Linked DNA regions of Dongshaea marina. The protein of the gene in region 1 interacts with the protein of each later gene in a pairwise test. Links are inferred from orthologs where the notes say so. Each region holds a gene or a part of one and is shown in the gene's direction. Other genes may lie near its edges. The genes, in order: lolA and DB847_RS13545.

Evidence for each region.
Region 2: the proteins of lolA (region 1) and DB847_RS13545 interact in binary tests that used the Escherichia coli proteins (3 or more experiments, as listed by UniProt). The link is inferred for Dongshaea marina from one-to-one orthologs.

What each region holds. Positions count from the first base shown.
Region 1 is NZ_CP028897.1:1,916,495-1,919,695, forward strand. The notes cover bases 30-2,910. They hold lolA (outer membrane lipoprotein chaperone LolA), read left to right. Parts: upstream 30-1,067; coding sequence 1,068-1,754; downstream 1,755-2,910. Other genes in these bases: DB847_RS09225 (DNA translocase FtsK), read left to right, coding at 30-1,063. Also shown: more of DB847_RS09225, read left to right, coding at 1-29. UniProt on the Escherichia coli protein: Participates in the translocation of lipoproteins from the inner membrane to the outer membrane.
Region 2 is NZ_CP028897.1:2,877,445-2,880,585, reverse strand. What follows is about bases 73-2,893. They hold DB847_RS13545 (lipoprotein-releasing ABC transporter permease subunit), read left to right. Parts: upstream 73-775; coding sequence 776-2,011; downstream 2,012-2,893. Other genes in these bases: lolE (lipoprotein-releasing ABC transporter permease subunit LolE), read left to right, coding at 2,684-2,893; lolD (lipoprotein-releasing ABC transporter ATP-binding protein LolD), read left to right, coding at 2,004-2,687. Outside these bases: more of lolE, read left to right, coding at 2,894-3,141. UniProt on the Escherichia coli protein: Part of an ATP-dependent transport system LolCDE responsible for the release of lipoproteins targeted to the outer membrane from the inner membrane.

The sequences.
Region 1 (3,201 bases):
GAATCTGGGCAAGATGCCTCACCTTTTGGTTGCGGGAACCACGGGCTCGGGTAAGTCGGTCGGGGTCAATGTGATGATCCTCAGCATGCTATATAAGGCATCTCCGGAAGATGTGCGCTTTATCATGATCGATCCCAAGATGTTGGAGCTCTCTGTGTATGAAGGGATCCCGCATCTGTTGAGCGAGGTGGTCACCGACATGAAAGAAGCGGCCAATGCCCTGCGCTGGTGTGTCGGTGAGATGGAGCGTCGTTATCAGCTGATGTCTGCCCTGGGGGTGCGTAATCTTAAGGGGTATAACAGCAAGATAGAGGCCGGAATTAAGAGTGGTCAACCTTTGTGCGATCCGCTGTGGCGCCCTGGCGACAGCATGGATGAGATGCCACCGGCCCTGGAGAAGCTGCCCAGCATAGTCGTGGTGATCGATGAATTTGCTGACATGATGATGATCGTCGGTAAGAAGGTGGAAGAGCTGATTGCGCGGATCGCCCAGAAGGCCCGTGCCGCAGGTATTCACCTGATCCTGGCAACCCAGCGCCCGTCGGTGGATGTGATCACCGGTCTTATCAAGGCCAACATTCCGACCCGGATCTCCTTCCAGGTCTCCAGTAAAATTGATTCCCGGACCATTTTGGATCAGCCGGGCGCCGAGTCTTTGTTGGGGATGGGGGATATGCTCTATCTGCCGGCAGGGGAGAGTGCACCGACCCGGGTTCATGGTGCCTTTGTTGATGATCATGAGGTCCACCGGGTGGTGGCTGACTGGAAGCTGCGGGGTAAACCCAACTATATTGAAGCGATTCTCAGTGGTGAATCTTCCTCTGATATTCTACTACCGGGTGAGCAGTCGAGTGATGAAGAGCTCGACCCGCTGTTTGATGAAGCGGTGGCCTTTGTGGTGGAATCACGACGAGGCTCCACTTCCAGTGTGCAGCGGCGCTTCAAGATAGGGTACAATCGTGCGGCTCGAATTATTGAACAGATGGAAGCCCAGGGCATAGTGAGTCCCCCGGGCGGTAATGGTCAGCGAGATGTGCTGGCTCCTCCCCCGATGAAGGAGTAATTTAGTGAAGCGATTTTTTATTGGCTGTAGCTCACTGCTACTGGCACTGTCGTTGCAGGCCCATGGGGCAACAACGACCGGCAGTTCATCGAAATCAACGGACCGCTCTATGGCAAGCTCCGATGTATCTCATCTGAGCTATGCCGCTCGCCAGCTGCAGCAGCGGCTGGCTTCAATCAAGCAGTTTAGCGCTGACTATCAGCAGATTGTTTACGATAGTACGGGTCAGGAGCTATCCCGCTCTTCGGGTAAGGTTGAGATTGAGCGCCCGGATCGATTCCGCTGGCAGGCAGAAAAGCCCGGGAAGGAGCTTTTTGTTTCAGATGGCAGCTCTTTGTGGATTAGTGATCCCGAAGTGGGGCAGGTGACCGTGATGAACCTTGCCGATGCGGTGACTAATACTCCGTTTTTGCTGATAAGCTCAGGTACCGACAAGTTTTGGAAAAACTATTATGTGACCTATGACGATCCCGTGTATACGGTCACCAGCCGAGATCCCGCACAGTTGCTGCATAGCTTCCGGGTCACCTTTGATCGGACCAACAATGTGAGTCGCTTTGAAGTGGAGCAGGCCCAGGGCCAGCGCAGTGTGTTTATCTTCAAAAATATCAATGATAACCCGGGACTTAAGTCAAGCCTGTTTAAATTCACTCCTCCGGCCGGGGCGGATGTGGACGATCAGCGCCGATGAGTAACTTCTCTTTTGATTTTGCACCGGATTTTCGCCCTTTGGCAGCGCGAATGCGGCCGCAAAATCTTGAGCAGTATGTTGGTCAGTCCCACCTGCTGGCACCGGACAAGCCCCTGCGGCGTGCCATTGAGGCGGGGATGGGTCACTCGATGATCCTGTGGGGGCCTCCCGGAACCGGCAAGACCACCCTGGCTGAGCTATTGGCCCGCTACTGTGAGGCGGAGGTAGAGCGACTGTCTGCTGTGACCTCCGGGGTCAAGGATATCCGTGAGGCGACGGCGCGAGCCAAGGATAATCAGCAACTGGGGCGCAAGACCCTGCTGTTTGTCGATGAGGTCCATCGCTTTAATAAGAGCCAGCAGGATGCGTTTTTGCCACACATCGAAGATGGCACCTTCATCTTCGTCGGGGCAACCACTGAAAACCCTCCTTTGAACTTAATAATGCCCTGTTGTCCCGGGTGCGGGTCTATCGGTTGCAGCGCCTGACTGAGCTTGAGATCGACAGCATGCTGGAGCAGGCCCTGAGTTCAGAGCTGGGCCTGAGTGCTGAATCCCTTAACTTTGGACCCGGGGTGCGTGAGTTATTATGCCAGCTGGTGGATGGGGATGGGCGCAAGGCGCTGAACTATTTGGAGCTCTTGTGTGACAGTGCCCCGATAGAGCAGGGGGTGAAGCAGATCTCTAAGCCACTACTGGCTGAAGTCACCGGGGAGCGGGTTGCCCGGATGGATAATCAGGGCGATCACTATTACGATCTCATCAGTGCCTTTCATAAGTCGGTACGTGGTTCCTCGGTGGATGGGGCTCTCTACTGGTATGCTCGGATCATCAGTGCCGGCGGCGATCCTCTGTATGTTGCCAGGCGACTTCTGGCGATCGCCTCTGAAGATATCGGTAATGCGGATCCCAGGGCGATGCAGGTGGCGATGAGCGCCTGGGAGTGCTTTGAGCGCATCGGTCCGGCCGAGGGAGAGCGCGCGATAGCCCAGGCGGCGGTGTATTGCGCCACTGCACCTAAGAGCAATGCCGTCTATACCGCCTGGAAAAGTGCCCTGGCGGATGCCAAAGAGGCTCCGGATTATGAGGTGCCGGTGCACCTTCGAAATGCCCCGACCGAATTGATGCGCGAGCTCGGGTATGGCGACGAATATCGTTATGCCCATGATGAACCCGGCGCCTATGCTGCCGGAGAGTGTTACCTTCCACCAGAGCTTGCCGGGCGAAACTACTATCAGCCTACAGAGCGTGGCCTGGAGAAGCAGATCCGCCAAAAGCTCGATTACCTGGCTGATCTGGATCAAAATAGCCCACAAAAACGGTATAAAAAGACGCCGCTCGGTTAATTGTTGAATGAAATATGGTTTAGACGCTTTTAAGTTACTGCGTCTTTGGTAGACTGTGGGCTCGTCCACTCGTTTGTCTGTCGATGGCTGCAAGCTTTTTAG
Region 2 (3,141 bases), 960 kb from region 1 along the record:
GCGGGCGATAGCATAGGAGAGGGCACTACCATACAGGCCCGCAAGAGTTTTTTTGTCCCCGGCCTTGGGGCGGGGACGTGTGGCGACGGCTTCGATTTTCATTCGATATTGGGGCTACTATTGAGTCGGTTGTTGGCGCGAACGCATCTCTGCTCGCTGTTTTAGCTGTTTTGATTGAATATGTAAACTGGCACGGATCAGAAGTTCCTGATCCTGTTCGCGGATCTGAGCGTAACGCAACGCGATGAGCTGTTGATTCTGGTGGGGTTTGCTCCCCGAGACCTGGCCATAGCAGTAGATGGCGGCGGCTTCCTCGGGAAGAAAGATCTTGAGCCGGACATAACACCCTAGATCTAAAGCCTCGGGGGCCGCGTAGACCAGCTCCCCCCACCAAACTGCAGGCTGTGAAATCGATGGGCCGGATCGTCCTGCTGGGCCAGCACATAGCCCATGATCATATCTATTTTTCGTGACTGTTGATTGATGATCTCAATCAGCTCCTGGACCTCCTCTCCATAGCTGCGCACCAGGCGGGATTTGTTGATGTCGATGGCCGCAATGCTGGTGGAGATGCGGAAAGGGTCTGGGATCTCGGCTTCAAGTTGCTCTATGTCCGGAAGTTCAAAACCGGTTGGTTGCGGGATCACATTGACCGGTAATCTGTGGGCCACAGTGAAATATTGCTCCTTGGACATAGAGACCATCCCTTGTTGTTGGTAGCGGTTTACATTTATTATCTCGTATCTCTATCAATACGCAACTTAAGCGACTCGATTTGAAAAGCTCTTTTGCCCGCTCGTTAAGCCTGTTTATCGGTCTGCGCTACACTCGCTCCCGCGAGCGTAGCCGCTTTGTCTCTTTTATCACCCTGTTCTCTACCGGAGGGATTGCCCTCGGAGTGATGGCGCTGATCGTCGTGGTTTCCGTGATGAACGGCTTTCAGGGGGTGTTGAAAACCCGCATCCTCGGGGTGGTTCCCCAGGTGGTGGTGAGTAATCCCAGCCAGCAGTTAGCCCATTGGTCCGCCTATAGCAAGGCCCTGGAGAAGTTGCCCCATGTGACCGCCCTGGCTCCGCTGATCATCGATGAGGCGGTGGCCCAGACCCGCGGACGCCTGCAGGGAATGGAGCTTTACGGCATCGATCCCAAGCTGCAGCCCAAACAGGATGAGATCGCCAACAACCTGCTGATTGGCTCGCTCAAGAGCCTCACCCCTGGTTCCTATCGGTTGATCTTAGGCCAGGGGCTTGCCAATCAACTTGGGGTGTATGTGGGGGACAAGGTTCGGGTGTTGGTAACCCGTAAGCCAATTTTTACCCCCTTTGGACAGATGCCTTCGCAGCGGCTGTTTACAGTGGCCGGGATTTTCGGGGTCGGTGCCGATGTCGATAATACCGTGGCCCTGACCAATATCCAGGATGCGGGTCGCCTGCTGCGTTATCCCAAGGGAGAGATCACAGGCGTTCGGCTGTGGCTCGATGATCCCTTTGCCGTTGGTGAGACCCTGGCCAAGCCACTCCCGGATCAGCTGGTTGCCAGTGACTGGCGAGCCACCCGCGGCGAGCTGTTTCAGGCGGTCTCGATGGAAAAACATATGATGGGGCTGATGCTGTGTCTTATCATCGCTGTTGCGGCCTTTAATATTCTCTCCTCCCTGGTGATGGTGATCAGTAATAAGCGAGGGGAGGTAGCCATACTGCTGACCCTGGGCGCGACGCCCGGGACTATCTTGCGGGTCTTTGTGTTCCAGGGGCTCTATAGCGGGGTGTTGGGGACCCTGATTGGCGGCATTGTAGGCCTGCTGGCGACCTATAAACTCAACCCCCTGTTGTCTATGGTTGGACTTAATTTCTATCAGGCGGTAGGCGGCATGGCGCTGCCGGTTGATATTCGCCCCATGCAGATCCTGTTGATTATTGTTGGAGCTTTATTGATGAGTTTGTTTGCCACCCTCTACCCGGCGTACCGCGCCACCAAGATCCGTCCGGCACAGGAGTTGCGTTATGAGTGAGTGGCTATTGCAGGGAATCGGCCTGACCAAGAGCTATCAGGAGGGCTCGGTAAAAGCCGATGTCCTCAAGGGGATCGATTTTTCACTAAGGCCTGCCGAAATGGTAGCGATTGTCGGCAGCTCAGGCTCGGGAAAAAGCACCCTGCTGCATCTTTTTGGGGTACTGGATCAGCCAAGCTCGGGTCAGGTACTGTTTGAGGGAAAGGATGTCTTTACCCTGAACACCCGTCAGCAGGCGGCGTTTCGCAATCAAAAGCTGGGCTTTATCTATCAGTTTCACCACCTGCTGGGAGAGTTTTCGGCCCAGGAGAATGTGGCGATGCCGCTGATGATCTCGGGTCAGTCCTTTGCCGAGGCAAAGCGCAGTGCCTCGCGGATGCTGGAGCGGGTGGGTCTTGGTAAGCGTCTGGCCCATCGTCCGGCAGAGCTTTCCGGCGGCGAACGCCAGCGGGTTGCCATCGCCCGGGCGCTTATTAACCAGCCTCAGCTGGTGCTGGCCGATGAGCCGACGGGGAACCTGGATCACCAGAGTGCGGAGGCAGTCTACTCTTTGATGTGTGAGCTTAACCGTGAGATGGGAACGGCCTTCGTGATGGTGACCCACGACCGGGAGCTGGCGGCTCAGCTGGATCGCAGTGAAACCCTGTGTGATGGCAAACTGGAGAGCCAACGATGAGCCCCTCGCTGATTTTCAGACTCGGGCTGCGATTTAGCCGGTTGCGGGGCAAGAGTGGTTTTACCCAGTTTATTGCCCGCTCCTCGGTGCTGGGGATTGCACTGGGGGTGATGGTGTTGATCGTTTGCCTGTCGGCGATGAACGGCTTTGAGAAGGAGCTGCGCCAGCGAGTGCTAATGGTGATCCCCCAGGGAGAGCTGCAGGCGATGGCCCCTCCCATAGGCAACTGGCAGCCTTTGATGAAGCAGCTGGCGGCCAAGCCTGGGATCACGGCGGTGGCTCCGGATATCAAGCTTAACGGTTTGCTGCAAAATGGCGCTAAGCTCAAGGCGGTGCAACTGAGGGCCGTGTTGCCACAGGATGAGCAGGGGATCTCGGATGCGGGACACTTCATGAGTGGCAAGGGTTGGCAGGCCCTCAAACCGGGAGCAGACGATCTGATCCTCGGAGCCGG